4 regions of the Leclercia sp. W6 genome follow, and region 4 is predicted to be linked to each of the others. Evidence: predicted binding sites of a transcription regulator. Region 4 holds the regulator's gene; each other region holds the start of a gene.

Region 1 (7,548 bases), 270 kb from region 4:
CCAAACGGCTTACGCTCTTCCGGCGAGTTAATCACCTGCCCGCCGTTATGTTTGCCGATCTTCAGGGCATCTTTCTCGGACGGGAAGCCGTAAAACTGGTCGCCGTCAGGCAGCTCGCCGGTAAAGGCAGGGAAGTGATTCTGATGGCTGTAGCGCCCGTCAGCCTGGAACCAGGAGAAAACTTTGCGTACCGGCTGCACCGGCAGGCCGGGCACCAGACGTGAAACCCAGGTGCCGGCGCTCACCAGCAGGCGGCTTGCGCTGTAGGGGCCTTCCGGGGTGTCAACGGTGACGCCGTTCTCATGATGGGTAATGGCGCTCACCGGGCAGTTAAACAATTGGGCGCAACCCGCCTCTTTTGCCAGCGCAATCCAGGTTTTAATGGCCAGCTCGCTGCGCAGTACCCCGGATTCGGCCTCAAACAGACCGATATAACCTTCGGGCACCTGGATTTCAGGCCAGCGCTTCATTACCGCCGCCGCGTCCAGCCGCTCAAGATTGAGATTGAACTGGCGGGCGCTCTGCTCAACGTTCGCCAGGAATGACGAATCGGACGGCCCAAGATTGACCACGCCCGTACGTTCAAAGACCGGCTCACCGCTGATTTGCGCCAGTTCATCCCACAGCGCCTGCGCCCGTAACACCAGCGGCACATAGCGTTCACCTTCGCCATAAGCGTGGCGCATCAGACGGGTATCGCCGTGGTGGCTCCCTTCGGTGTGGGGCGGCATATGGGCATCGATCATCAGTACGTTCTGACCGGCTCGCGTTGCGTAATAGCCTGCCGCCGCGCCGACAGATCCGCTGCCAATAATAATAAGATCGTATTTCATGAGGCTCTCTTTACGCGTTTCGTTGATTAGCAGGGTAATTAAGAAGGCAGGGTTATACAAGGGAGAAATAAACGAGGCACCGTGAGGTGCCTGTTGGGTGAAAAAGTGTCGTGACGCTAGTGTCGCCGGTACTCATTTTCCTGGTAGTCACTGGATTCTATTTTTGCAATACCGGCTTCTAGAATAGAAATAAACTGGCGTGCGACATCTGTGGTTAACCACAACGTCTGCCCAACTTCCGCTTCTTCGGTGTCAGGGTGATTTGGGGTCTGGTAATGCAAACGCAGCATCAGTGCGTCGTAGCTATCTACAGTGCTGATATCCCAGCCTACAAGCGGATGGGTCTGGATGACTTCATTATTCTTTTCCATCATAACCCCCTGAATACGTGTTAAAAAGATAACGACTGTGAGGTTCAATGCGTGTTTTTCTGAAGCAATTTCAGTATATCAATAAATAAGGCTTCTGAAGGGAAAAAGAAACAGGCAGTCCAAAATATTTATGCGTTTTAGGATTGTTTGAACATTAAAACATCACCTTGCCGATGATTTTTGACAGAGTCAGTCAGAATATTCGTGCTTTTGACGTGAAAAGAGGAAAAAAAGCCGGGGCGACCCGGCAAAAAAACACAATGAAGGAGAAACTTAATCGGTAATAAACCAGTCGTCAGCGCTCTCCCAGGTTTCCTGTAAAATTTCGCTGATGCGCTCTTTATCATCTTTTGCGCCACCGATGACCGAGAGATTGTTTGACCCCGCATAACGCACGGTGACGGCACCTTCGCGTTCGGGAAAGGAGTTGTTTATACGGCGGGATAATTCACCCGCCAGAGCGTCCAGCGCACCAGCAGGCAAAGGCGTTGTTCTGGCAATGGTCACTTCAATACGCATAATTGCCCCCTGTGTTATATACTGTGTATTTATACAGTTATATTGTTGAACTTACAACAGGGGGCAAATAATTTTTAACGCTTCACCGTCCACTGAACGGTTTCACCTGCGAGGAAGGGGATCAGGGTGTCGTCGGTCAGGGGGATAGACTCCGCGACGCTGCTCTCTTCGCGCACCAGCTCAACAAAGCTCTCATTCACTGGCAGACCATAGAAACGCGGCCCGTTCAGGGAGCAGAACGCCTCGAAATGTTGCAGGGCATTCATCTCGTCAAACACCTGCGCGTAGCTGGCAAGGGCGGTCGGGGCATTAAAGCAGCCTGCACAGCCGCAGCTGGCCTCTTTCCGATGACGGGCATGGGGGGCGGAGTCGGTGCCGAGGAAGGCGCGCGCAAAGCCGCTGGCAACCAGTTCGCGCAGCGCCTGCTGGTGGACATTGCGTTTGAGGATCGGCAGGCAGTAGAGGTGCGGACGCACGCCGCCCACCAGCATATGGTTGCGGTTGAACATCAGGTGCTGCGGGGTGATGGTGGCCGCCAGAAGCTCATTGCCATCACGCACGTACTCCGCGGCATCTTTGGTGGTGATATGTTCAAACACCACTTTCAGACCCGGCAGGCGCTGGCGCAGCGGCTCCATCACGGTTTCGATGAAGCGGGCTTCACGGTCGAAAATGTCGATGTCGGCGTGAGTCACTTCGCCGTGTACCAGCAGCGGCATCCCCAGTTTTTCCATACGCTCCAGCACCGGCATAATCGCGTCAATGCTGGTGACACCGTGGCTGGAGTTGGTGGTGGCGTTGGCCGGATAGAGTTTGGCGGCGGTAAAGACCCCTTCGCTAAAGCCGCGCTCAATCTCATTCGGATCGAGCGTGTCGGTCAGATAACAGGTCATCAGCGGGGTAAAGTCGTGGCCGGCAGGCACGGCATCAAGAATGCGCTGGCGATAGGCGATCGCCGCATCGACCGTGGTGACCGGCGGCACCAGGTTTGGCATGACAATCGCGCGGCCATAAATTTCACTGGTATACGGCACGACGGTTTTCAGCATATCGCCATCGCGAAGATGGATATGCCAGTCGTCTGGGCGGCGGATTTTCAAAACCTGGGATTGTGCAGTCATGGATAGGCTCCGGCTGAGTGAGATGATTTTTGCCGGACACAAAGAATAGGGGGAAACGTTTTCGTTTGCACTCTTTTCTGTAAAAAAAGGCGCCGAAGCGCCTCACAGGTTAATCGACGAAGGGAATGACAATCTCACCCGGCTTCACTTCGATACCTTTTGCATACTTTTTCGCCAGCGCTTCGCCCTGGCTGTTGTCTTCGCTCAGGATATAAGCCGGCTGGTGATTAAAGTAGTTTTGCAGGGACTGGTTCAGATACGGCATCAGCGTCTGCAGAACCGGTTTCATCTTCTCCGGCGAGACCACAGCGTCGGTGATCTCCATCTGTTGCAGGTAGATGGCGCCCTGATCCTTATTGAAGACCGGCAACGCTTTTAACTTCAGCTTGATATTGGCTTTCTGGCTGCCGAACAGCGAATTCATATCCAGACTGGCATCGCCGGAGAGCATCACTTTGTTTGGCTCTTCGCGGCCAATCTGGCTGGCAAGATTGCTCAGGACGATATGCGCATCGGCGACGCCGGGCACACCGATATCTTTCGCAAAGTTATTGCGCTTCTGCAGGGCCTGGTTGATCTCCTGTTCACTGACAGTGTACTGGGTGAGCTGATTACAACCAACCAGCAGACCGCTGATGATCAACGCAGTGGCAATAACAATCTTTTTCATGGTTTTCCTCGACATACTGGCGCTTCAATCCTGACGCGCCAGTATGTCAGGGGAGTGTCCCTCAGACCAGCAGAATAAACTGATAACGGCGAAGAACAGGAATAGTGCCTGAGTCCCGGTCAGGCTCCGGGCTCCAGCACGCCGGGTGCAGCGCGCTTGTGGCTGAACTGCCAGCCCAGCGCGAAGAAGGTGGTTACCCCAATCAACGTCAGCATCACCCACGGCAGTTCAGGCTGGTTAAAGGCTTTCCCGGCATCGAATAACCAGCCGCCCCCGGCATAGCCCAGCGCGCCACCAATCGCCAGACCGAGACGGCTGAAGCCCATATAGCTGCCCCGCGCGCGCGGATCGGCCAGCTCGGCGCTCAGCGTTTCGCGAGCGGGTTCGGCGATGATGGAGCCGATATAGAAAGTGCAAATCAGTATAAACAGCTGTTGCAGGGAGCTCACCATCCCAATGGGCAGCATGCTCAGAGACATCAGCAGCAGGCCCGCCATCAGGCGATGCTCCAGGCGGAAGCGTTTTTCGCTCCAGCGGGCAATAGGGTAGAGGAGGGTGAGGGAGAGGCAGGCCTCAATGGCGTACATCCACTTCACCGCCGCTGGCGAGCCGGCAATATCGTTAACCATGATCGGCAGCATCAGCATCACCTGTACGCCGAGCATGTAATAGCCCGCCAGGGTCAGCACATAGGTGATAAAACGTTTGTCGCGCCAGACGCGATCGAGCCCCTCCCGTACCGGCGCTTTGACGGTAGAGAGCTTCCAGGCGGGCAGCAGCCAGGCGTTAAAGGCCGCACACAGAATAAACAGCACTGCACCCGTGGCGCAGACCAGCCGAAAATCGTACTGCAACAGCCAGCTTCCCAGCAGCGCACCCACCACCGCGCCCGCGCTGTCCTGCATCATCAGCAGCGAGAAAAAACGCCCGCGATGCCGGGGACGGATCAGCTTCACAACAAGCGCCGTGCGCGGCGGATCGAACAGCGTGCCGCCAAGCCCGGAGACAATACAGGAGACCCATAGCAGCCAGGGCTCATGGGCAATCGCCATGGTGGCAAAACCCGCCGCCCGCAGCAGCATGCCGGTGACAATCATCGGTTTGGCACCAAAGCGGTCGGCAATCGCACCGCCAAACACCCCCAGCCCCTGCTGGACAAACTGGCGCAGCCCCAGCGCAATGCCGACCATTAACGCTGCCCAGCCCATCTGATCGACAAAGCGAATGGAGATGAGCGGAAAAACGACAAAAAAGCCGAGTACAACCAGCATGTTATCAACAAGCAGGAAATATTTACCCAGGCTCCGGGCCTGTGAGATATAGGACATTTCCCCTCCAGGGAAATATACCCGTCATACTTCAAGTTGCCGGTGCGTTGGCCTCCTCGCTCACCCCTGTCACTTACCGGAGTAAGCTCAAGGGGATTCGCTGCGTCGCCGCCTTCCTGCAACTCGAATTATTTAGGGTATCAAGATGATAAGCGCGCTAATATTTTGCGGTTTCGCCGGGTTTTTTCCCACTGCGCAGGCGACAATATTTTTTTATCAAAAAGGCACTTTGATTGAGGGTGTTCATCGAAAAATGTGAAAAGTCTTCAAAATGGTATGTCGCTGTTTTCCCAGACGGCAGCGGCGCAGGTATAGTAAAGCTAACGGGTCAAGGTTGTAACATGAAGGAGTTGTATCCATGTTTGGCTATCGCAGTAATGTGCCGAAAGTGCGTCTGACGACCGACCGGCTGGTGGTTCGCCTCGTGCATGAGCGTGATGCCTGGCGTCTGGCGGACTACTACGCTGAGAATCGTCAGTTTTTAAAACCCTGGGAACCCGTGCGGGATGAGAGCCACTGCTATCCTTCCGGCTGGCAGGCCCGGCTGAGCATGATTGCCGAGTTTCACAAGCAGGGCTCGGCGTTCTACTTTGCTCTGCTGGATCCCGATGAAAAAGAGATCATCGGCATCGCCAACTTCTCTAACGTAGTGCGGGGCTCGTTTCATGCCTGCTATCTGGGGTACTCCATCGGGCAAAAATGGCAGGGGCAGGGGCTGATGTTTGAGGCGCTGACCTCGGCAATCCGCTATATGCAGCGGACCCAGCATATGCACCGCATTATGGCCAACTATATGCCGCACAATCAGCGCAGCGGCGGTCTGCTGGCGCGCCTCGGATTTGAAAAGGAGGGCTACGCCAAAGATTACCTGCTGATTGACGGCGAATGGCGCGATCATGTCCTGACGGCGCTGACAACCAAAGAGTGGAGCGCGGGGCGCTAAGGAACAGAGATGAAATATCAGTTAAGCGCCACTGAAGCGCGCGTCATTGGCTGCCTGCTGGAGAAGCAGGTCACGACGCCGGAGCAGTATCCGCTCTCGGTAAATGCGGTCACCCTGGCCTGTAACCAAAAAACCAACCGTGAACCGGTGATGAACCTTGCCGAACATGAGGTACAGGATCTGCTGGATGCACTGGTGAAACGCCACTACCTGCGCAACGTCAGTGGTTTTGGCAATCGCGTCACCAAATATGAGCAGCGTTTTTGCAACTCCGAGTTTGGCGCCCTGAAGCTAAACTCCGCCGAAGTGGCGCTGATCGCCACCCTGCTGCTGCGCGGAGCGCAGACCCCTGGCGAGCTGCGCACCCGGGCGGCGCGCATGCATGAATTCGCCGATATGCAGGAGGTGGAGCAGACCCTCGAAGGCCTGGCGGCAAGAGAAGATGGCCCGTTTGTCCTGCGTCTGGCGCGCGAACCCGGCAAGCGTGAAAGCCGCTATATGCATCTCTTCAGCGGAGAGGTTGAAACCGTCGCCGCCGTCGTTGAGGCAGCGGCTCCCGCCACGGACGAAACCTTACTGGCCCGCGTTGAAGCGCTGGAAAACGAAGTCGAAGAACTGAAGCAGCGCCTCGATTCGCTGCTGGCACATCTGGGAGATTAACGGTGACAAAATTACGTGTGGGCGTGGTAGGGCTGGGTGGGATCGCCCAGAAAGCCTGGCTGCCGGTGCTGAGCGCCGCATCAGACTGGACATTGCAGGGGGCATGGTCGCCCTCGCGGGATAAGGCGATCAGGATCTGTGAATCGCTGCGTATGCCTTACTATGAGTCGTTGCAGGATCTGGCCCGCGCCTGTGATGCGGTCTTTGTCCATACTTCCACCGCCACCCATTACCAGGTGGTTAGCGAGCTACTGCATGCCGGGGTGCATGTCTGTGTTGATAAACCGCTGGCGGACAATCTGGCTGACGCCGAGCGCCTGGTCGATCTCGCCGCGCAGAAGAAGCTCACCCTGATGGTCGGCTTTAACCGTCGCTTTGCGCCGCTCTATCAGCAGATGAAAACCCAGCTGCACGGTGCGGCATCGCTGCGCATGGATAAGCATCGCGCCGACAGCGTCGGCCCCAACGATCTGCGTTTTACCCTGCTGGATGATTATCTGCACGTGGTGGACACCGCGCTGTGGCTGGCGGGACATAATGCGCGTCTTACCGGCGGCACGCTGCAAACCAACGAGCAGGGGGCGATGATCTATGCCGAGCACCATTTCAGCGCGGACAATATGCAGATCACCACTTCCATGCACCGCCGGGCAGGCAGCCAGCGGGAGTGGGTCCAGGCGGTAACGGACGGCGCGCTGCTGGACGTGACCGATATGCGCGAGTGGCGCGAAGAGCGGGGCGCTGGAGTGGTTATGCCAGCTATTCCTGGCTGGCAGAGCACCCTGGAGCAGCGTGGTTTTGCGGGCTGCGCGCGCCACTTTATTGAATGCGTGCAAAATCAGACGGTTCCTGAAACCTCGGGTGAACAGGCGATCCGTGCCCAGCGCATCGTGGAGAAGCTCTGGCGCGATGCCATGAGCGAATAACCCTCTGTAACATCTGCCCATAGCAATTCCTGTTTTTACGAGTAGACTAGGCGCGTTTTGCGTTTTCCAGGCCGGGTACGCATAGCGTCACCCGGCGAAATTACGCCTGCTTTGCAGGCGTTTTGTTTCAGGTAGTGGAAGCTCACGTTAATGAACCTATTAAAATCGCTGGCCGCC
Region 2 (7,548 bases), 2.4 Mb from region 4:
GTTAATGAGAAAATTATCATTGCCGGAGAGTGCCATGTCGACTCCAGAAACACCGAAAAAAGTGCCGCAGTTCGCGGCGCTTAAACTCGCCCCCCTTCCCGCAAAAGAGACCTGCTGTAGCGCGGATCACCCCCCACCGCAGGCCGAAACCGTGCTGCCTGTCGAGGGCGAGCGTTACAGCTGGGTGGTCAACGGCATGGACTGCGCCGCCTGCGCGCGCAAAGTGGAAAACGCCGTTCGCCAGGTGGCGGGGGTGAACCATGTCCAGGTGCTGTTTGCCACGCAAAAGCTGCTGGTTGATGCCGCAAGCAACGTCAGCGGCCAGGTCGAGGCCGCGGTGGTGAAGGCGGGCTACACGCTGCGTAATGAAAACGCGCCGGTCGAAAAATCCTCCATGCTGCGCGAAAACCTCCCGCTCCTCACGCTGATAGTGTTGATGGCCCTGAGCTGGGGTCTGGCGCAGTTTAACCCTCCCCTCGGCAATATCGCCTTTATCGCCACCACGCTGGTCGGGCTCTGGCCGGTGGCCCGTCAGGCGCTGCGTCTGATGAAAAGCGGCAGCTGGTTCGCCATTGAGACGCTGATGAGCGTGGCCGCCATCGGGGCGCTGTTTATCGGTGCCACGGCGGAAGCGGCGATGGTGCTGCTGCTGTTTTTAATCGGCGAGCGGCTGGAGGGCTGGGCGGCGAGCCGGGCGCGCAAAGGGGTGAGCGCGCTGATGGCGCTGAAACCAGAAACCGCCACGCAGATAATCAACGGCGAGCGCCAAACCGTGCCCATTGCCGGGCTGCGTCCGGGGGATGTGATCGAAGTCGCCGCCGGGGGCCGGCTGCCCGCCGACGGGACGCTGCTCACCGCCGCCGCCAGCTTTGACGAAAGCGCCCTCACCGGCGAGTCCATCCCGGTCGATCGCACCGCGGGCGAAAAGGTGCCGGCGGGAGCCACCAGCGTCGATCGTCTGGTCGAGCTGACGGTGCTGTCGGAGCCGGGCGAGAGCGCCATCGACCGCATCCTGAAGCTGATCGAAGAGGCGGAAGCGCGCCGCGCCCCGGTGGAGCGCTTTATCGACCGCTTCAGCCGCCTCTATACCCCGGTGATAATGCTCATCGCCCTGCTGGTTGCCGTAGTGCCACCGCTGCTGTTCAGCGCGCCCTGGGAGGGTTGGATCTACAAGGGGCTGACCCTGCTGCTGATTGGCTGTCCGTGCGCGCTGGTGATCTCGACGCCAGCGGCGATCACCTCCGGGCTGGCAGCCGCGGCGCGACGTGGCGCGTTGATTAAGGGTGGGGCAGCGCTGGAGCAGCTGGCGCAGGTGCAGCAGGTGGCCTTCGATAAAACCGGTACCCTGACGGTCGGCAAACCTCAGGTGACGGGCATTTATCCGCTCGACAGCGGCGAAAACGATCTGCTGGCGCTGGCGGCCGCGGTGGAGCAAGGCTCCACCCATCCGCTGGCGCAGGCGATAGTACGTGAAGCGCAGACTCGCGGGCTGGCTGTTCCGGCGGCTACCGCACAGCGGGCGCTGATGGGCTCCGGAATTGAAGCCGAGGTCGCGGGCAGTAAAGTGCTGATTTGCGCCGCGGATAAATTCCCTGCCCCGCACCTGGCGGCGCAAATCACTACCCTGGAGCAGGTCGGACAGACGGTGGTGATGGTGATCCAAGACGGTGCGGCAAAGGGGCTTATTACGCTGCGCGACACCCTGCGGGATGATGCGAAAGAGGCCGTGCAGGCGCTCCATCAACTGGGGATCAAAGGTGTGATTCTCACCGGGGATAACCCGCGTGCCGCCGCGGCCATTGCTGGCGAACTGGGGCTGGATTTCCGGGCGGGGCTGCTGCCCGCCGATAAAGTGCAGGCGGTGACGGCGCTGAATGACACCGCGCCGCTGGCGATGGTAGGAGACGGGATTAACGACGCCCCGGCGATGAAGGCGGCTACGATAGGGATTGCAATGGGTAGCGGCACCGATGTGGCGCTGGAGACCGCGGATGCGGCGCTCACCCATAACCGCCTGACCGGGCTGGCGCAGATGATAAGCCTCGCGCGCGCCACCCGCGCCAATATCCGGCAGAACATTACTATCGCGCTGGGGTTGAAGGGAATTTTCCTGGTGACCACCCTGCTGGGCATGACGGGATTATGGCTGGCGGTGCTGGCGGATACCGGGGCGACGGTACTGGTGACGGCCAACGCGCTGCGGTTATTGCGTCGTCGGTAAAAAAAAGCCCGGTGGCGGCTGCGCCTTACCGGGCCTGCGATTTTCCTGGCCGGGCAAGCGCAGCGCCGCCCGGCACAACAGCTATTGCATACCCAACATGTGCGGCAACCACAGCGAAATCGCCGGAATGTAGGTCACCATTCCGAGCACCAGCAGCAGCATGGCGTAGAACGGCAGCATCTCCTTCACTACGGCTTCGATCTTCTGCTTGCTCACCGCGCTGGCGACAAACAGCACCGATCCTACCGGCGGGGTAATCAGGCCGATCCCGAGGTTAACCATCATGATCATGCCGAAGTGCACCGGATCGATGCCCAGGGCGTTAGTCACCGGCAGCAGAACCGGCGTCAGGATCAGGATGATCGGCGCCATGTCCATCAGGGTGCCAATCAGCAGCAGCATGATGTTGAGGTACATCAGAATGACGTACTTGTTATCCGAGAGCGAGGTGAAGAACTCGGTGATGCGCATCGGCAGCTGCATGTAGGTCATCACCGCACCAAAGGCCGCGGCAAAGCCAATCAGGATCATCACGATGGTAACCGTTTTGACCGTGCGGCACATCAGCTTCGGCAGCTCGTTCCACTTGTAGTCGCGATAGATAAACATGGTGACGAAGAAGGCCCACAGGCAGGCGACCGCCGCAGACTCCGTTGCGGTAAAGATACCCGACAGGATCCCGCCGAGAATAATCACCACCGTCATCAGGCCCCACAGCGCATCCAGCATGGTTTTTAACGCCTGCTTGAACGGAATGCGCTCCCCTTTCGGGTAGCCGCGCTTGCGCGCGAAGCATAAACAGAGCGCCATCAGCCCCATGCCCAGCAGCAGACCCCGCAGTACGCCCGCGATAAACAGCGTGGCGATAGAGACCGTGCCGCCTGCCGCCAGGGAGTAGATCACCGAGTTATGGCTGGGTGGGATCAGAATCGCCTGCACAGAGCCGCTGGCGGTGACCGCCGCCGCATATTCGCGTGGATAGCCCTTCTTCTCCATTTCCGGGATCATTACGGTCCCGATGGAGGCGGTATCCGCCACCGAGGAGCCGGAAATGGCGCCGAAGAAGGTGGAGGCGACGATATTCACCAGCGACAGCCCGCCGCGAATAAAGCCGACAAAGATATAGGCGAAGTTAACCAGCCGCCGGGCAATGCCCCCTTCCGCCATGATCGCCCCCGCGAGGATAAAGAACGGGATCGCCAGCAGGGTAAATTTGTTCACCCCGCTGGTGATTTGGATCATTAATGCTTCAAGCGGCAGGTCAATCCACAGCGCGCCAGCCACGGCGCTTAAGCCGACGGCAAAGGCCACCGGCATCCCCAGCGCCAGCAGAATGGCGAGGGTGAATAACAAAACAAAGGCATCCATTGTTCACCCCTTAACTGTGGTTGCCGATCAGCACGACCGGGCGACTTTCCTGAGAGCCAAACAGCAGGCGCTCAAGCACAAACAGGATCAAAATCGCCGACCCGACCGGCAGCGGCAGATAGCTTTCGCCGGAGGTCAGGATCGGAAACTCTGCGACCGGCTGGTCCCAGAGCTCAATGCACAGCAGGTAGCTGTACCAGAACATGATGCCGGAGATGACCAGCATCAGCAGATCCACCACCCGTGCGCAGACCGTTTTCAGTGAGTCTGGCAATCTGTCTGTGAGCATGTTCACCGCAATATGTGAGCCGGCGCGGTAGCTCACCGCCGCGCCGATAAAGGTGAACGTCACCATGCAGATAATGGCAATCGGCTCCGGCCACGACTCACCGCGGTTGAGTACGTAGCGCGAAAAGATGCCAATCGGGATAACGATGGTCATCACCAGCAGCGACAGCCCGGCAATGGCCATCGCCAGCAGGTAGAGACGGTCCATCCATTTCAGATAGAGTTCGGACATAAATACTCCGGCTTACTTAACGTCAGCGATGGCTTTCATCAGATCCTGATGTTTTTCACCATACTGGGCGCGCACCGGCTCGGTCGCTTTGACGAACACCGCCTTATCGATGTCGTGGAACTGCACGCCGCCCGCCTTCATCTTCGCCAGCGCTTCGTCGTTGTAGGCCTGCCACAGCTTACGCTGTTCAAACTGCGCTTCACGGGCCAGGGTCTTAATTTTTTCCTGCTCGTCGGCGCTCAGCTTGTCCCACTTCACTTTGGAGTAGAGCAGCATTTCTGGGGTGATAAAGTGGCCGCTCAGGGTGTAGTTTTTGGCCACCGGCATGTAGTTGTGGGCGATATAGGTCGGTGGGTTATTCTCTGCGCCGTCGATAACGCCGGTCTGCATGCCGCTGTAGACCTCGCTTACCCCCATCGCCACCGAGTTGGCGCCCATATCTTTCAACGTCGCCAGCGCCACCGGGCTACCCTGGACGCGGATTTTCTTACCTTTTAAATCTTCCGGTTTAACAATCGGATCTTTGGTGATCAGGTTACGGGTGCCGGAGTCCATCCAGCCGAGGAAGACCAGCTTCGATTTCGGGTTCGCCGTCAGTTTTTCGCCGATCTGCTTACCGATGTCGCCGTCGATCACTTTGTGCATGTGATCTTCATCGCGGAAGACATACGGCAGGGTAAAGACTTCGATATCCGGCAGGATGGCCGCAACCGGCGCCATGGAGACGCGGATCATATCGATGGCGCCCATCTGCGCCTGCTCAATCATCTGCTTTTCATCACCCAGTACGCCGCCCGGGAAGACTTTGATCTCCAGCTTGCCGTCGGTTTGTTGTTTAAGTTTTTCACCCATATGCTCCACCGCCACCACGTTCGGGTAGCCTTCAGGATGCACATCAGCAGCTTTAATGGTTTGAGCAGAGACAGAGGCAGCAAAAGCAGACAGACACAGAGCGGCCAGCAACGGCTTGATGGTCGTTTTCATTGAGTCAACTCCAGGGTATGAGGTAAGCGTTGGAACGGCGTTTTAGTTTTCAGCTTCAAAACTAGCCTAAGGCCTGGAAAACGAGGGTGAAGCGCCTCACAAAAAAGCGCTAAAATTTGAAACAATGGTTCAAATTGGTGATGGAGTTCAAACGAAATGGCCTTTCAGGCCCGAGCAGGGGGGCATGCCGGGTGGTGGCGTCGCCCTACCCGGCCTACAGATTCAAAGGGTTTATCAGCCTTTGCGGATCAGATAACGATACGGCAGCGAGGCGGTATCCTGTGCCAGCAGTTCGTGTTCCATAAAGGTGCAAAAGCCGGGGATATCACGGGTGGTAGCCGGATCGTCAGCAATAATTAGCAGCGTCTCGCCGGTTTGCATCGTGCGCACGGTTTTGCGCACCATCATAACGGGTTCCGGGCAGCGCAGGCCCTGGGCGTCAAGAGTATGGTCTGGGCTGGAAAACAGATCGGTCATCGTCGTCTCGTTCAGATAAAAAACGGCAGTAGTTTACGCCCCAGGCCGGGCAAAGCAAACCAGGTTAACGATTGCGTAAAAATTAGCCGTTGCAAAGCGCAGTGAAAGCAGTATGATGCGGCCGGTTTATTGGGTTCCCTCACCCCAACTTCTAAAAAGGTCACAATATGACGCAGTTCTCTCAATCGCAGCGCGTAAAAGCGTTGTTCTGGCTTTCGCTTTTCCATCTGCTGGTGATCACCTCCAGTAACTACCTGGTACAGCTGCCGATCTCCATTTTTGGTTTTCATACCACCTGGGGCGCGTTCAGTTTCCCGTTTATCTTCCTTGCGACCGATCTTACCGTCCGTATCTTTGGCGCCCCGCTCGCCCGACGCATTATTTTTGCCGTCATGCTTCCGGCGCTGTTTGTGTCATACGGAATCTCCTCGCTGTTCTATATGGGAAGCTGGCAGGGCTTTGAGGCGCTGACGCACTTTAACCTGTTTGTCGCCCGTATCGCCGCCGCCAGCTTTATGGCCTATGCGCTGGGGCAGATCCTCGACGTGCATGTCTTTAACCGCCTGCGCCAGAACCATCTCTGGTGGATGGCGCCGACCGCCTCCACGCTGTTTGGCAACGTCAGCGATACGCTGGCCTTTTTCTTTATCGCCTTCTGGCGCAGCCCGGATGCGTTTATGGCTGAACACTGGATGGAAATTGCCCTCGTGGATTACGCCTTCAAGGTACTTATCAGCCTGGTCTTCTTCCTGCCGATGTACGGCGTACTGCTAAATATGTTGCTGAAAAGATTCGAGGATAAATCTGAAATTTCAGCATTACGGGCAGGTTAAAGGTTCCCCTGAACAGTTGTGATAAGATGGATTGATGCGCCGTTATGGCCGTTTATCGAAAGGAAGAATGTAATGCGCAATCTGGTTAAATATGTCGGGATTGGCCTGCTGGTGATGGGGCTGGCCGCTTGTGATAACAGCGACACGAAAACGCCAGCTCAGGCTGCGTCTGCGGAAAGCAACGCCACGGGTCAGCCGGTCAGCCTGATGGATGGCAAACTCAGTTTCTCACTGCCAGCGGATATGACCGATCAGAGCGGCAAGCTGGGCACGCAGGCGAACAATATGCACGTCTATTCCGATGCCACCGGGCAGAAAGCGGTGATTGTGATCGTCGGCGACGACACCAATGAAGACCTGGGCGTGCTGGCGAAACGTCTGGAAGACCAACAGCGCAGCCGCGACCCGCAGCTGCAGGTGGTCACCAACAAAGCCATCGATCTGAAAGGCCACAACCTGCAACAGCTGGACAGCATTATCTCTGCCAAAGGCCAGACCGCTTACTCCTCCGTGGTGCTGGGCAAAGTGGACAACAAGCTGCTGACCCTGCAGATCACGCTGCCTGCTGACGATCAGCAGAAAGCGCAAACTGCCGCTGAGAACATCATCAACACCCTCGTGATTCAGTAAATCATCACGATGAAATGGCCTCCTCCGGAGGCCATTTTTTTAGCCGCCACGTCAGCAGTAACGCTATCGCCACCAGCCCCGCCGCCGCCAGATAGATAACCGGCACCCCGGCCCACGCCATTACCAGCCCGGCCAGCGGCCCGGTCACCCCCAGCGACATATCCATAAACACCGTGTAGGTCGCCAGCGCCGCCCCCTGATTCTGCTGCGGCACCGCTTTGACCGCCACCACCCCCAACGCCGGGAAGACCAGCGAGAAGCCCGCTCCCGCGAGGAAAACCCCGATCCGCGCCATCCAGGGCGCCTCAGCGATACCGGTCAGCAGCAGGCCAACAATCTCAACGCTAAAGCAGATCATCGCCACGTTTAGTCCGCCCAGTCGGTTAATGCCGTTCGGGAACAGCAGGCGGGTGCCGACGAAGGCGCAGCTAAAGAGCGTCAGCGCGAAGGCCGCGCCGTCCCAGCCTTTATCGGCGTAAAACAGGGTAATGAAGGTGGCGATAACCCCAAAACCC
Region 3 (7,548 bases), 850 kb from region 4:
GTCCGCGCCGACCGGGGTGAACTATTATTGACCGGGCGCTTTGTTGAGCAGGGTTGGCAAGGTGAGATCATTCCATTACGCTAAGCCTTTTACGGCCAGGAGAGAGCCATGCTACGTGTCATCGACACCGAAACCTGTGACCTGCAGGGGGGGATTGTGGAAGTGGCATCTGTCGACGTTGTGAACGGGCAGATCGTCAATCCACGCAGCCATCTGGTACGTCCGGATCGCCCCATCAGCCCGCAGGCGATGGCTATCCACCGCATCACCGAGGCGATGGTCGCCGACAAACCCTGGATTGAAGAGGTGATCCCACATTATCACGGTAGCCCCTGGTATGTGGCGCACAACGCCAGCTTCGATCGCCGTGTACTGCCCGAGATGCCCGGGGAGTGGATCTGCACCATGAAGCTGGCGCGGCGCTTATGGCCGGGCATTAAATACAGCAATATGGCGCTCTATAAATCGCGCAAACTGAGCGTCCGGACGCCGGAAGGGTTGCACCACCACCGGGCCCTGTACGACTGCTACATCACCGCCGCGTTGCTGATCGATATCATGAACACCACCGGCTGGACGCCGGATGAGATGGCCGATATCACCGGACGCCCGGCGCTGCTGACCACCTTTACCTTCGGCAAATACCGCGGCAAAGCGGTGGCGGAAGTGGCAGACAAGGATCCGGGCTATCTCCGTTGGCTGTACAATAACCTCGACAGAATGAGCCCGGAGCTGCGTCTGACGCTGAAGCACTATCTGGGCGGATCCTGATCGACCTCTGCCGCCTGGCTGGTTAATGTCTCCTGAGCCAGGCCAACCAGAAATGCATACTCCAGGGCCACCCCTTCGTAGGATTTGAAGCGACCGGATTTCCCGCCGTGCCCGGCATCCATATCGGTGCAGAGCAGCAGTAAATTATTGTCGGTCTTCATTTCCCGCAGCTTCGCCACCCACTTCGCGGGCTCCCAGTACTGAACCTGGGAGTCATGTAAACCGGTGGTAACCAGCATATGAGGATAGGCTTTCTCGCCAACGTTATCGTAGGGGCTGTAGGCTTTCATGTAGCGATAGTAGGTCTCATCCTGCGGATTGCCCCACTCTTCATATTCGCCAATGGTCAGCGGGATAGACTCGTCCAGCATGGTGGTCAGGACATCCACAAACGGCACCTGCGCTATCACCCCTTTAAAGAGTCCCGGGCGTTCGTTAATCACGGTGCCCATCAGCATGCCGCCCGCGCTGCCGCCCATGGCAAAGCACTGTTTGCGATCGCCATAGCCCAGCCCCAGCAGACCCTCGCAGACGTCCAGGTAGTCATTAAAGGTGTTTTTCTTTTTCAGGAATTTGCCATCTTCGTACCATTTTTGCCCCAGCTCGCCGCCGCCGCGGATATGGGCAATGGCGAAGACAAACCCGCGGTCGAGCAAGCTCAGGCGGCTGCCGCTGAAATCCGCGTCAATACTGGAGCCATACGAGCCATAGCCGTAGATGAGGATCGGGTTTTTACCTTTGCGAAAATGGTGCTTGTGATAGACCAGCGAGACGGGCACTTCGGTGCCGTCGCGGGCGACAATCCATACGTGCTCGCTGCGATAAAGATCGGCGTTAAACCCTTTCACCTCAGCCTGCTTCAGCACCCGGCGCTGTCCGGTGTCCATGTCCAGTTCAAACAGGGTATCCGGGGTGGTCATGGAGGAGTAGCCGTAACGCAGGCGCGATGTTTCCGGCTCGGGGTTATAGCCAATCCAGGTGACATAGGCGGGATCGTCGAAGGCGATACCGATCACTTCGCGGGTTTTACGGTTGATTTGCCGCAGGCTGGTGAGCCCGCGCTGGCGCTCTTCAACCACCAGCCAGTCGGTAAAGAGGGTGAAGCCTTCCAGCATCACCTGATCCCGCGGCGGGATCAGCACTTCCCATTTGCGTTCATCACGTACCTTGGTCTTGTAGAGGCCAAAGTTTTTCCCCTCCCGGTTGGAGCGCAAATAGAAGGTGTGCTGGAAGTGATCGAGGCTGTACTCATGATCCTTGCGACGCGGCATAAAGCACAGCGGCTGAGCATCCGGCAGCTCGGCATCCAGCAGCAGCACTTCGGTAGTGGTGGCGCTGGCAAGAAAGATAATCACATAGTGTTTGGAGGTGGTTTTATGCAGGCTGACGTAAAAGGTCTCGTCTTTCTCCTCATAAACCAGTTCATCACTTCTCGATGAAGTACCGACCGTATGCCGCCAGACCTGATAAGGATGCAGGGTCGTGGCGTGCTTTTTGATGTAGTAGATGGTTTCAGAGTCGTTGGCCCAGATAAAGTCGGGGGAAACGTTATCGAGCATCTCCGGATACCAGTTCCCGCTCTCCAGATTGCGGAAACGCAAACCATACTGCCGTCGGGAGAGGTAATCTTCGGCCAGCGCCATGATGGCGTTATCCGGCGATACTGCCATGCCGCCCAGGGTATAAAACTCGCTGTGCGCCGCACGCTGGTTGGCATCCAGCAGGGTCTCCCACTCTTCCCACTCGGCGCAAAGTACCGACTGGCGCTGGTAGATGGCATATTCGTTACCGGGCTCATAAACGTGCCGGTAACGATAGCCATTTCGACTCCAGGGGGCCGAGACGTCACGCTGCGGGACGCGCTCAACCATTTCGCTGAGCAGACGATCCTGCAGAGCCTGCTGCGTCGCCATGACCCTTCGGCCATAGTCGTTCTCCTCGTGGAGGTAGTCCAGCACCTCCGGCTTTGAGCGGGTATCGTCGCGCAACCAGTAATAGTTGTCGATACGCGTGTCACCGTGCATGGTGAGAGCGTGCGGTATGCGTTGGGCTTTAGGTGGCATGGCGTTATGATTCTTCTACGTTTAACACCCTATAAGGTTGGCAAAACATGCGCACGATGCAAGCGAAACGGCTCGGCGAGGCGTAAAAAACTAGCCGGGGAGCGCTTGTTTTTGCTGGCGAATATCCTGCTCGATCCCTTCCCGTACGTCTGCCGGGATTTTCAGCGCATCGCCCAGCGCATTAAGATAGCTGCGCTCCATAAAGTGATCGATGTCGATTGCCGCACAGCTCAGGAAGTACAGTTCGAGGGCCTCCTCTTCATTCTGGATCCCCTTGGCCAGACGCGCAGGATCGAGCGGTTCCTCAATGGCACGTGCCACCAGCGCCCTGCCCTGCTCTTCCACACCCGCTTCGCGCAACTGTTGTTCGATGGCAGCCCGCTCTTTATCGTCAATGTGGCCATCACTCTTTGCGGCAAAGACCAGCGCCAGGATCAGCCTTTCGCTGCGCTCGTCCAGCGGCGACGCCTGCTGACCAAACTGCGGCTCGCCCTGATGCGCGCTGCGAATTCTCTCTTTGTACTTGTTCCACAGCACAGTACCGGCAACGGCGCCGCCCCCGGCAAGCAGCGCGCCGGTGCCATATTTGCTCAGTAATTTACGCGAGGATTTATTCGCTACCAGTAATCCGGCCAGGCCGCCAAGCGCCCCCGGCGTCAGCAGTTTGCTCAGGCCTTCACCGGATGACGAAGACCCTTTCTGCCCGAGCAGAGACTGTAATTGATTCAGCCAGTTTGACATGTTTACCCTCACTTAACGGTGGATGAATTTCACAGCGTAAGCGAGGGGATGTCAGGAAATGTCTATGGCGACAAAAGAAGCGAAAATTCACCTCTTCGACGACTGATACTGCGCGCTACCCGCTTTACAGTCGATCTTCACCTGATAATGGATATCGGTGTTTTTACCTCGTACTGTCAGCGGTACCGTCCAGCGATCATTCTCGCCTTTCACCTGCTTAGGGTTGATCCAGGCTACCGGATCGGCCTGTCCCAGAGTTTTTTGATCGTCCGCCCAGCGCACGATGCGGTTTTGCAGATAATCCCGCTTCACGCTGGCGGCAATACCTTCGGCATTCTGCCCTTCGCAGGTGGGAAATTTCACGGTTTTCTCCTCTGCGGCCTGGGCGGTCAGGCTGGCGGCCAGCAGTGCTATTGCTACCCCTGTTTTGTTCATCATGCTCTCCTGTTTTGGTTCAACAAAAGCATGGTCGAAAAACGCCGCGATGCAAATAACCCTCCGTCAGCCCGACAGATTTTCGCAACACAAGACAGACGCAAACGTTTTCGTTTATACTGCGCGCAACTTTTTCAGGGGAATCATTATGACTCGTTTAGGAACTGCGCTGCGTCCGGCAGCAACGCGTGTGATGCTGCTGGGCTCAGGTGAACTGGGTAAAGAGGTGGCCATTGAGTGCCAGCGTTTAGGTATCGAAGTGATCGCCGTCGACCGTTATGCCGATGCGCCAGCGATGCACGTTGCGCACCGTGCCCACGTCATTAATATGCTCGACGGTGACGCCCTGCGCGCGGTAATTGCCGCCGAAAAACCGCACTTCGTGGTGCCTGAAATTGAAGCCATCGCCACCGATACCCTGCTGGCGCTGGAAGCCGAAGGCCAGCGCGTGGTGCCCTGCGCCCGCGCCGCGAAGTTGACCATGAACCGGGAAGGCATTCGTCGTCTGGCGGCGGAAGAGCTCTCCCTGCCCACTTCACGCTATCGTTTCGCCGACAGCAAAGATGATTTTTTGCAGGCCGTGGCTGAAATTGGCTACCCGTGCATCATTAAACCGGTGATGAGCTCCTCCGGTAAAGGACAGAGCTTTGTGCGCAGCGCCGAACAGCTGGACAAGGCCTGGGATTACGCCCAGCAGGGTGGCCGCGCAGGCGCCGGACGCGTAATCGTCGAAGGCGTCGTGCAGTTTGATTTTGAGATCACCCTGCTGACCGTCAGCGCCGTGGATGGGGTCCACTTCTGCGAGCCGATTGGTCATCGCCAGGAAGATGGCGACTACCGTGAATCCTGGCAGCCGCAGCAGATGAGCTCGCTGGCCCGGGCGCGCGCCGAAGAGATCTCCCGTAAAGTGGTGCTGGCGCTGGGCGGCCATGGGCTGTTTGGCGTGGAGCTCTTCGTTTGTGGCGACGAGGTTATCTTCAGCGAGGTCTCCCCTCGCCCGCACGACACCGGTATGGTGACCTTAATTTCGCAGGATCTCTCCGAGTTTGCTCTGCACGTTCGCGCTTTCCTCGGCCTGCCGGTTGGCGGTGTGCGTCAGTACGGCCCGGCAGCCTCGGCGGTGATCCTCCCGCAGCTGACCAGCCAGAACGTCACCTTCGATAATGTCGATGCCGCGGTGGGCGCTGGCCTGCAGCTGCGTATGTTTGGTAAGCCGGAAATTGACGGCTCGCGTCGCTTAGGTGTGGCGCTGGCGACAGGCGACAGCGTGGAAGAGGCCGTTGAGCGGGCGAAAAACGCGGCCGCCAGCGTGCAGGTAGCAGGATAAAAAAACGGGCCGATTGGCCCGTTTTTGTATGGCATTTGACGTTTATCGTAGGCCGGGTAAGGCGAAGCCGCCACCAGGCAAAAAACGCGCACAATACCAGGATCTTACTGCTGCGCGCCTTCTACCGCTTCGCGCGCCAGCTTAGTGATGCGATCCCAGTCGCCCGCTTCCATGGCATCCGCCGGCACCAGCCAGGAGCCACCGATGCACAGCACGCTTTTCAGCGCCAGGTAGTCACGGTAGTTCGCCGGAGAGATACCGCCAGTTGGGCAGAAACGGACGTTAGCAAACGGACCTGCGATAGCCTGCAGCGCTTTGGTGCCGCCGTTCGCTTCCGCCGGAAAGAATTTGAACTCTTTCAGACCGTAGTCCATACCCAGCATCAGTTCAGACACGGTGCTGATGCCCGGGATCAGAGGAATGGAGCCTTCGGTTGCGGCTTTCAGCAGAGGCTCGGTCAGGCCCGGGCTGATGGCGAACTGCGCACCGGCTTCGGTAACTTCAGCCAGCTGCTGCGGGTTCAGTACGGTACCCGCACCGATGATCGCTTCCGGCACTTCTTTGGCGATGGCGCGAATAGCATCCATTGCACAGGCAGTACGCAGCGTGACTTCCAGTACGCGTACACCGCCCGCAACCAGCGCTTTCGCCATCGGGACCGCGTGTTCCAGCTTATTAATCACGATAACCGGCACTACCGGGCCAGTTTTCAGGATTGCTTCTGCACTTGTATTCCAGTTTTTCATCAGAGTTTTCTCTCGCCAGATCGATAATTCTTGTCGTCTTAAAACGTAATACAGGTCGCGCCCTGTTCTGCACCCGAGAGGTTCTCGCGTAACGCGCTGAACATTTCGCGTCCCGTTCCCACGCGCGATGCGCTCAGGTCAGGAATATGCGGCTTACGTGCGGCCAGGACCGCCTCATCCACCAGTAAGGTCAACTCGCCTGTCTGACCATTAACGCGGATGATGTCGCCATCGTACACTTTCGCCAGCAGTCCACCGTCGTAGGCTTCCGGGGTGACGTGGATGGCGGAAGGCACTTTACCCGATGCACCGGAGAGGCGTCCATCGGTAACTAATGCAATTTTGAAACGGCGGTCCAATAATACACCAAGTGGCGGCATTAGTTTATGTAATTCTGGCATTCCGTTCGCTTTTGGTCCCTGATGACGGACAACAACGACGCAATCTTTGTCCAGCAGACCGGCTTCAAATGCCGGCAGAACATCATGCTGGCTTTCGAAAACCACTGCCGGGGCTTCAATGATCTGGTTTTCCACCGGCACCGCGGAGGTTTTCATCACCGCACGGCCCAGGTTGCCGGTCAGCACCTTGGTGCCGCCGTGGTGGGAGAAAGGCTTGTCGAAGGTGGCGATCACACTGTCATCCAGCGAGGCCTGGGCCCCTTCACGCCAGTCCAGTTCGCCCTCGTTCAGCCACGGCTCCAGGGTGTAACGCTGCAGGCCGAAACCGGCCACAGTGTTGACATCTTCATGCAGCAGGCCGCCCTTCAGCAGCTCGCGCATCAGCACCGGTACACCGCCCGCCGCCTGGAAGTGGTTGATATCAGCCGGACCATTCGGGTAAAGACGGGTCAACAGCGGAACCACTTCAGACAGATCGGAGAAATCATCCCAGTTGATCTGGATCCCGGCGGCACGCGCCATCGCCACCATATGCATGGTGTGGTTAGTGGAACCGCCCGTCGCCAGCAGGGCCACGATACCGTTCACTACCACTTTTTCATCTACCATTTTACCGAGCGGCATCCACTCGTTGCCGTTACCGGTCAGGCGGGTCACCTGACGGGCAGCGGCAGCGGTCAGCGCTTCACGCAGCGGGGCATCCGGATGGACGAAGGACGAGCCCGGCAGCTGCATCCCCATAAACTCCACCACCATCTGGTTAGTGTTGGCGGTGCCGTAGAAGGTACAGGTGCCCGGTGCATGGTAAGAGGCAGCCTCGGATTCCAGCAGCGCCATGCGGTCAACTTTGCCTTCGGCGTAAAGCTGACGAATACGCACCTTCTCTTTATTAGCAAGGCCACTGGCCATTGGGCCTGACGGCACAAACAGCGCAGGCAGATGACCAAACGACAGCGCCGCCATGGTCAGGCCCGGAACAATCTTGTCGCACACGCCGAGGTAGAGCGCGCCGTCAAACATGTTATGCGACAGACCGACCGCCGTGGACATGGCGATCACTTCGC
Region 4 (7,548 bases):
ACCGACCCCCACCATGTCAAGGTGGTGCTCTAACCAACTGAGCTACGGACGCAGAATGGTGCGTTCAATTGGACTCGAACCAACGACCCCCACCATGTCAAGGTGGTGCTCTAACCAACTGAGCTATGAACGCATTGTTGTGTGTGACAACGGGGACGGATATTAGCGGCAGTGGTCGCATGAGGCAAGAGGCAAACCGCAATTTTCTTTCAGATTTCACGCGATTGCTCTATTCCCGCGCAAAATGAAGAGAAAGTAGCCGCCCGCAGGCGGCTGGCGGGTGATTAACGTGCAGCGCGTTGCAAAATCACGCTGGATGGCTGGCGCTGTAAAAAACGCATGCGCAGCATCATCATAACGGCGGCGGAGGTCAGACCGATGATAAAGCCCATCCAGAAACCGGCCGGGCCCATACGATCCACCACCAGATCGGTGAGCGCCAGAATATAGCCGCTCGGCAGACCCAGCACCCAGTAGGCGATAAAGGTGATAAAGAAGATCGACCGCGTATCTTTATAACCTCGCAGCACGCCGCTGCCGATCACCTGGATTGAATCGGAGAGTTGGTACACGGCCGCGAGCAGCATCAGATGGGAGGCCAGCAGCACCACTTCCGGGTTGTCGTTATAGAGCAGGGCGATCTGCTCGCGCAGCGTGACGGTGAACAGCGCGGTGCAGACGGCCATGCACATGCCTACGCCAATGCCGGTCCGGGCCGCGATTTGCGCATCCAGCGTAGAGCCCTGACCGAGGCGATAACCGACGCGAATGGTCACCGCGGCAGCAAGCGACAGCGGCAGAACGAACATCAGCGAGCTGAAGTTAAGGGCGATCTGGTGCCCGGCTACATCCACAATCCCCAGCGGGGAGACGAGCAGGGCGACCACCGCGAACAGCGTCACCTCGAAAAAGAGCGCCAGCGCGATAGGCAGGCCCAGCTGCACCAGACGTTTGACCACCTCCATGTCAGGCTGGCTGAAACCCGCTTTGTTACGGATATCACGCATGGAGCGGGCGCGCTTCACATAGGAGAGCATGCCGAAGAACATCACCCAGTAGACTGCCGCTGTGGCAACGCCGCAGCCGATGCCGCCCAGTTCAGGCATGCCGAAATGACCGTAAATAAAGATGTAGTTCACCGGAATATTGACCAGCAGGCCGATAAAGCCCATCACCATGCCCGGTTTGGTCTTCGCCAGACCTTCGCACTGATTACGCATCACCTGGAAGAATAAATAACCCGGCGTCCCCCAGAGAAGGGCGCGTAAATAGCCGACGGCTTTATCCGCCAGGGCCGGGTCAATATTGCGCATGGCGTGAATAATATAGCCCGCGTTCCATAGCACCAGCATGATCAACACCGAGACCAGACCGGCCAGCCAAAAGCCCTGGCGGATCTGATGGGCGATACGATCCCGCCGCCCGGAGCCGTTAAGCTGGGCAATCACTGGCGTCAAGGCCAGCAGCAGGCCGTGGCCGAAGAGAATAGCCGGTAGCCAGATAGAGGTACCGATGGCTACCGCGGCCATATCGGTGGCGCTGTAACCACCCGCCATAACCGTATCGACGAACCCCATTGAGGTCTGGGCGATTTGCGCGAGTATCACCGGGATTGCCAGAGCTAATAACTGACGCGCTTCACTCATGTACTTCTGCACGTGAACACCTTTGGTTTTGTTGTTATTTGAATGCAAAAAAAGCCGCTGCGAAAAACAGCAAGAAGAAGATGCGGGGAATTCCAGCTATTGTAGCGGGGATAAGCTAATTATCTAGTGAAAAAATCGCCAGAAAAGGTGGGTACTGGCAACCTCTATTTTCAACTGTTATTGTGGTGAGATTAAACGGTGTTAACACCGAAGGAACAAACAGGAGTCGTAAGCATGTTTACTGGTATTGTGCAGGGCACCGCGAAACTGGTGTCCATTGATGAAAAACCCAACTTCCGCACCCATGTCGTCGCCCTGCCGGATGAGATGCTTGATGGGCTGGAGACCGGGGCATCGGTTGCACACAACGGTTGTTGCCTGACGGTGACCGAAATTAACGGTAATCTCATCAGCTTCGATTTAATGAAAGAGACGCTGCGCATTACCAATTTGGGCGACCTGGTTGAGGGCGATATTGTTAACGTGGAGCGCGCCGCGAAATTCAGCGACGAAATTGGCGGGCATTTAATGTCAGGCCATATTATGACCACCGCGGAAATCGCCAAAATCCTCACCTCAGAAAATAATCGTCAAATCTGGTTCAAGGTGCAGGATCCGTCATTGATGAAGTACATCCTCTATAAAGGTTTTATTGGCGTGGATGGCATCAGTCTGACCGTCGGTGAAGTAACGCCTACCCGATTCTGCGTCCACCTGATCCCCGAGACGCTGCAGCGCACCACCCTCGGCAGCAAAAAGCTGGGTCACAGAGTGAATATCGAAATCGATCCGCAAACCCAGGCGGTGGTCGATACCGTAGAGCGCGTACTGGCGGCAAAAGAGGCCGCCGCTATCCAGCAGACGCTCAACGACGCATGATAAAAAAAGACCCCGGCAAGCCGGGGTCTTTTTTAGCGGGCCACCCGCAGGCCGTGCTCCACACCGCGGCTGAATACCACCTGCCACAGCTGAATATCACGGGCGCGAAACGCACCGGCACAGGCATTCAGATAGTAGCTGAACATCCGTTTAAATCGTTCAGAATAGTTGTCGGCGATCTCCGGCCAGCTGGCAATGAAGCGCTCATGCCAGGCCATCAGCGTGGTATCGTAATCAGCGCCAAAATTATGCCAGTCCTCCATCACAAAATGGGCTTCGCTGGCGTTGGCAATCTGGCGAACTGAGGGTAAACAGCCATTCGGAAAGATGTACTTGTCTATCCAGGGATCGACGCGATGGTCGGTTTTTCTCGAACCAATGGTATGCAGCAGGAACAGGCCATCCGGCTTCAGGTTACGATCCACCACCTCAAAATAGGTGTTGTAGTTTTTCGGCCCCACGTGCTCAAACATCCCCACCGAGACAATGCGGTCGAACTGATCGTTCAGATCGCGGTAATCCTGCAACAGGATAGTCACATCCAGCCCGGCGCAACGCGCCTGCGCCATGCGTTGCTGTTCCGCTGAAATGGTCACACCGACTACGCTCACGCCATAGTGCTGCGCCATAAACTCTGCCAGACCACCCCAGCCGCAGCCGATATCCAGTACCCGCATACCGGGCTGTAGCTGCAGTTTTTCGCAGATGAGGCGCAGTTTATCCTGCTGCGCCTGCTCAAGCGTGGTGGCCTCTTTCCAGTAACCGCAGGAGTACTGCATCGCCGGATCGAGCATGCGGCTGAACAGGTCGTTGCCAAGATCGTAATGCTCTTTGCCGACAATCCAGGCGCGCTTTTTACTTTGCAGGTTGAACAGGCGGGCAGTAGCAATGCGAAGGGTATCCTTCAGGTGGCTGGGCAGCTGTGATTCAAGACCCGCGCGCAACACCTTGTGGAAAAAGATGTCCAGCCGTTCGCACTCCCACCAGCCGTCCATATAGCTCTCGCCGAGACCCAGCGAGCCCTGCTTCAGGACGCGTTTAAAAAAATCGGGGTGTTTAATTTGTAGATCGGAGGATGCCGGGCCGTTGATGGTGATACCCGCGCGGCTCAGCAATTCATTGACTATCCGGAACCAGTCATCATTCCGGATGCTGACTTCTTCTATACACGATGAACTCATAGCTTCTCCATCACCTAATGTGATCAGAACCCATAAACAGCGTAGACGCTCTTTATGGAGAGTGAGAAATTTCACGGTGTGACCCGTGAGGCTAATATCCGACGTAGAACAGAGGAAGGGAGAGGACCCTTGCCGAAAGGCCATCCATGGTAAAACGGGAGCACTCCGGCTCCCGTTAACACTTAATATTTGTAGTATTTATCAGAACGCTTCAGTCAGTATAGGACTGATATCATGGTGATTCAACAGGATATTGTTAGCGCGCTAATTAACTCTCCTGTCAGGCGTGGGAAGATTCGGCCTGCGGGCGCTCATCCTGCTGGCCCGCGGGGAGATACTGCATCCGATAGCCAAGCGCAGCCAGCACGACGGTTGCGACCATTACGCTGGTGGTGGTGAGCAACGGGGTGGCAATCAGCCAGGAGACCAGCAGGCTGGCGAGGAAGCAGAGTCCCAGTTGCAGGGTGTTCTGCAGCGCCGCCGCGCTGCCGGTCGCCTGCGGGAAGGGACGCAGCGCCTGCGCCACGACGATAGGGTAGATGGCACCGTTCGCCACTGCCATCAGGCAGAAGGGGGCCAGCAGCGCCGCCAGGCTGACGCCCGGGATAAACCCGACCGCCCAGGTGCCGATCACGCTGACGGCAAACAGGCCCAGCAGCCACGGCAGCATTTGGTGACCCTGCCATTTTTGCAGCGCGGCGCGGCAGCCATAACCCCCAATCAGGAAGGCGATGGTCTGCGGCACATAGCTCAGGCCAATTACCGCCGGGCTGTAGCCCATCTCGTTGAGGATAAACGGCGAGCCGGTCAGCCAGGCGAAGAAGCTGGCAGAACAGGCAGCGTAGATCAGCACGTTACCGCGGTAGATGCGGGAGCGAAGCAGGGTAAAGAAGGTCACGCGGGAGGTTGGCTGCGCCTCTTTTACCGTCACTGGCTTCAGGAAAAAGGCCGGGATCATCAGCACCAGGGTAATGGCAAACAGCACCGCAAAAATGGCCTGCCAGCTGAAATGGGCGAGGATCCAGCTACCGAGCAGCGGTGCCAGCGCCGGCGACAAGCCAACCAGCGGCATGATGGTGGCGAAAATGCGGTTGGTTCGCGATGCCGGGTAGTAATCGGTCACCAGCGCCTGCCATGTCACCGCCGCGGCGCAGACGCCCACCGCCTGGATGAAGCGTAGCACCAGCAGCCAGGTGGCGTCGCGTACCCACAGCATGCCGAGGCAGCCGAATGCAAAGATGGCTAAGCCAGCCAGCAGCACCGGCTTGCGTCCGAAGCGATCAGACATCGGTCCCCAGAGCAGCTGCGCGAAGGCAAAACCGGCCAGGAAGAGGCTCAGGCTGGCGCTGATGGCGGCAGCCGGGGTTTGCAGATCCGCCTGCATGATGGCGAACGCAGGCAGATACATATCGGTGGCGAGAAAGCCCAGCACGCTCAGGCCGCCGAGCCAGACTAAAAATCCTTTCCCGGGTTGCATTGTTTTATTGTCCTTATGGATGCAGGTTTAGGTAGCCGCTGAGTGTAGGCAGTGCAATCCCGCTTGTGAAACGCTAATATTTGGCGGTTGCATTCAAATTTTTTGCAGGCAGAAAATGTGGTCAGAATATTCCCTTGAAGTGGTGGATGCCGTTGCGCGTAACGGCAGCTTCAGCGGCGCAGCGCAGGAGTTACATCGCGTCCCGTCAGCCATCAGCTATACGGTGCGTCAGCTTGAGGAGTGGCTGGCGGTGCCGCTGTTTGAACGGCGTCACCGTGATGTGGAGCTGACGCCTGCCGGGCTGTGGTTTCTGAAGGAGGGGCGCTCTGTTATCAAAAAAATGCAGATCACCCGCGAACAGTGTCAGCAGATCGCCAACGGCTGGCGCGGGCATATCTCCATTGCGGTGGATAACATTGTACGTCCCGAGCGCACCCGTCAGATGATTGTCGACTTTTATCGCCACTTCGCTGACGTTGAGCTGCGCGTCTCCCAGGAGGTCTTTAACGGTGTCTGGGATGCGCTGGCGGACGGCAGGGTGGAGATGGCGATCGGCGCGACCCAGGCGATACCGGTGGGGGGACGCTACGCGTTTCGCGATATGGGGATGCTAAGCTGGGTCTGCGTGGTGGCCAGCCACCATCCGCTGGCCGCGCTTCCCGGCCCGCTCAGCGATGACACTCTGCGCAACTGGCCGTCGCTGGTGCGGGAAGATACCTCCCGCTCGCTGCCGAAACGGATCACCTGGCTGCTGGATAACCAGCGGCGGATCGTCACCCCGGACTGGGAATCCTCTGCGACCTGCCTGTCTGCCGGGCTGTGCGTGGGGATGGTGCCGGTCCATTTTGCCCGGCCGTGGATAGACAGTGGCAAATGGGTGGCGCTGTCGCTGGAAAACCCCTTCCCGGATGCGGCCTGCTGCCTCACCTGGCAACAAAACGACATGTCACCGGCGCTGGCGTGGCTGCTGGATTATCTGGGGGACAGTGAAACGATGAACAGGGAGTGGCTGCGGGAGCCAGAGGTACTGGCTCCCTGAGCGGATCAACGGCGGTAGTCGCGGAACGGGCCATCGGCGACAGAGCGGCGTTCGATCAAACGCGGATGCACTTCAATAGACTGCGACTCTTCACGTTTGTTGACGATACGGTCGAGCAGCATGTTGAAGGCGGTCTCGCCCAGCGAATCTTTTGGCTGGTGGATGGTGGTCAGCGCCGGGGTGAAGAAACGGGCGTTGCGCACGTTATCATACCCGATCAGCGAAACGTCCTGCGGCACGCGCAGCCCCATCTCGTCAGCGGCACACAGGGCACCCATCGCCATCACATCCCCGCCGCAGAAAATAGCGGTTGGACGCGGCGTCTGGGAGAGGATCTGCTGCATGGCGCGATAGCCGGACTCCGGCTCAAAGTCGCCCTGGACGATCCAGTTTTCTGGCACCGTGATTAAGGCCTCTTCCATCGCTTTCATAAAACCGGCCAGACGACCGGCGCCGGTGTTGCGCTCCAGCGCCCCCGGGATGACGCCGATATCGCGATGACCGCGTTCGATCAGATAACGTCCGGCCATGTAGCCACCTTCAAAGGCGTTATCAATGACCGAGTCGGTGAAGTCGGCTTTCGCTTCGCCCCAGTCCATCACCACCATCGGAATGTTGCGATACTCTTCCAGCATCTTCAGCAGCGGCTCCGGATATTCCGAGCACATCACCAGCAGGCCGTCGACGCGCTTTTGCGCCATCATCGACAGATAGGCCCGCTGCTTCTCCAGGCTGTTCCAGGCGTTGCCGAGGATCAGGGTGTAACCTTTCTGGAAGCAGTTTTTCTCTACCGCTTCAATAATTTCTGCGAAGTAGGGGGCTTCGCTGCTGGTCGCCAGCAGGCCGATCGATTTGGTGTGGTTCACCTTCAGACTACGGGCGACGGCGCTCGGAGAATAGTGCAGCTCTTTGATCGCTGCCCAGACGTTGTTACGCGTCTCTTCCGCCACAAAGCGGGTTTTGTTAATAACATGTGATACGGTTGTAGTGGAAACGTTTGCGCGTTTCGCTACGTCTTTAATTGTTGCCATCAGATGTCACTCCAGACCATATCTTAAGCTCCTGAAAAACCAATAGGTAAACGTTTGCCTTCACTCGCCCTAATTGCGCAATTTGAATTGCGGTACGCCGGGAAAACGACACAGGACGTCAGGAGGGGGTCAATGGCCGGTACGCTAATAAATTTAGCGTGGAATTTTGGCTGATCTTGACCAAAAGGGGAAGAGTAAAAATCGATATCATTCTAAATCCAGCAAGATTTTTACCCTGAACTGTGCAAAAATGAGCAAGCTCACTCTTCGTAGGGTGATTAAAAGGAGAAAAATT

Evidence for each region. The regulator PurR, encoded in region 4, represses purine synthesis genes. The targets are predictions, from matches to a motif close to CANGCAAACGTTTGCNTG.
Region 1: the regulator PurR is predicted to act here: its motif matches at 2,893-2,910, upstream of pyrC (dihydroorotase).
Region 2: the regulator PurR is predicted to act here: its motif matches at 5,631-5,648, upstream of tusA (sulfurtransferase TusA).
Region 3: the regulator PurR is predicted to act here: its motif matches at 4,108-4,125, upstream of purT (formate-dependent phosphoribosylglycinamide formyltransferase).

What each region holds. Positions count from the first base shown of each region.
Region 1 covers NZ_CP031104.1:1,869,164-1,876,711, reverse strand. Annotated here, with positions in the region: gene solA (N-methyl-L-tryptophan oxidase) at 1-833, opposite strand, end outside; gene bssS (biofilm formation regulator BssS) at 950-1,204, opposite strand; gene dinI (DNA damage-inducible protein I) at 1,478-1,723, opposite strand; gene pyrC (dihydroorotase) at 1,798-2,844, opposite strand; gene DVA43_RS09235 (lipoprotein) at 2,954-3,514, opposite strand; gene mdtH (multidrug efflux MFS transporter MdtH) at 3,634-4,842, opposite strand; gene rimJ (ribosomal protein S5-alanine N-acetyltransferase) at 5,201-5,785, shown strand; gene DVA43_RS09220 (YceH family protein) at 5,795-6,445, shown strand; gene DVA43_RS09215 (Gfo/Idh/MocA family protein) at 6,448-7,371, shown strand; gene murJ (murein biosynthesis integral membrane protein MurJ) at 7,522-7,548, shown strand, end outside.
Region 2 covers NZ_CP031104.1:3,972,280-3,979,827, reverse strand. Annotated here, with positions in the region: gene zntA (Zn(II)/Cd(II)/Pb(II) translocating P-type ATPase ZntA) at 35-2,221, shown strand; gene DVA43_RS19410 (TRAP transporter large permease) at 2,303-3,589, opposite strand; gene DVA43_RS19405 (TRAP transporter small permease) at 3,600-4,109, opposite strand; gene DVA43_RS19400 (TRAP transporter substrate-binding protein) at 4,122-5,093, opposite strand; gene tusA (sulfurtransferase TusA) at 5,328-5,570, opposite strand; gene DVA43_RS19390 (7-cyano-7-deazaguanine/7-aminomethyl-7-deazaguanine transporter) at 5,738-6,403, shown strand; gene DVA43_RS19385 (DcrB family lipoprotein) at 6,476-7,033, shown strand; partial or broken gene DVA43_RS19380 (MFS transporter) at 7,038-7,548, opposite strand, start outside.
Region 3 covers NZ_CP031104.1:753,046-760,593, reverse strand. Annotated here, with positions in the region: gene DVA43_RS03750 (nitrilase-related carbon-nitrogen hydrolase) at 1-84, shown strand, start outside; gene exoX (exodeoxyribonuclease X) at 109-771, shown strand; gene ptrB (oligopeptidase B) at 753-2,834, opposite strand; gene DVA43_RS03735 (tellurite resistance TerB family protein) at 2,925-3,575, opposite strand; gene yebF (protein YebF) at 3,663-4,010, opposite strand; gene purT (formate-dependent phosphoribosylglycinamide formyltransferase) at 4,159-5,337, shown strand; gene DVA43_RS03720 (bifunctional 4-hydroxy-2-oxoglutarate aldolase/2-dehydro-3-deoxy-phosphogluconate aldolase) at 5,442-6,083, opposite strand; gene edd (phosphogluconate dehydratase) at 6,122-7,548, opposite strand, start outside.
Region 4 covers NZ_CP031104.1:1,602,089-1,609,636, reverse strand. Annotated here, with positions in the region: tRNA gene DVA43_RS07860 (tRNA-Val) at 1-52, opposite strand, end outside; tRNA gene DVA43_RS07855 (tRNA-Val) at 57-133, opposite strand; gene mdtK (MdtK family multidrug efflux MATE transporter) at 285-1,658, opposite strand; gene DVA43_RS07845 (riboflavin synthase subunit alpha) at 1,881-2,525, shown strand; gene cfa (cyclopropane fatty acyl phospholipid synthase) at 2,558-3,706, opposite strand; gene punC (purine nucleoside transporter PunC) at 3,987-5,183, opposite strand; gene punR (DNA-binding transcriptional activator PunR) at 5,299-6,222, shown strand; gene purR (HTH-type transcriptional repressor PurR) at 6,228-7,253, opposite strand.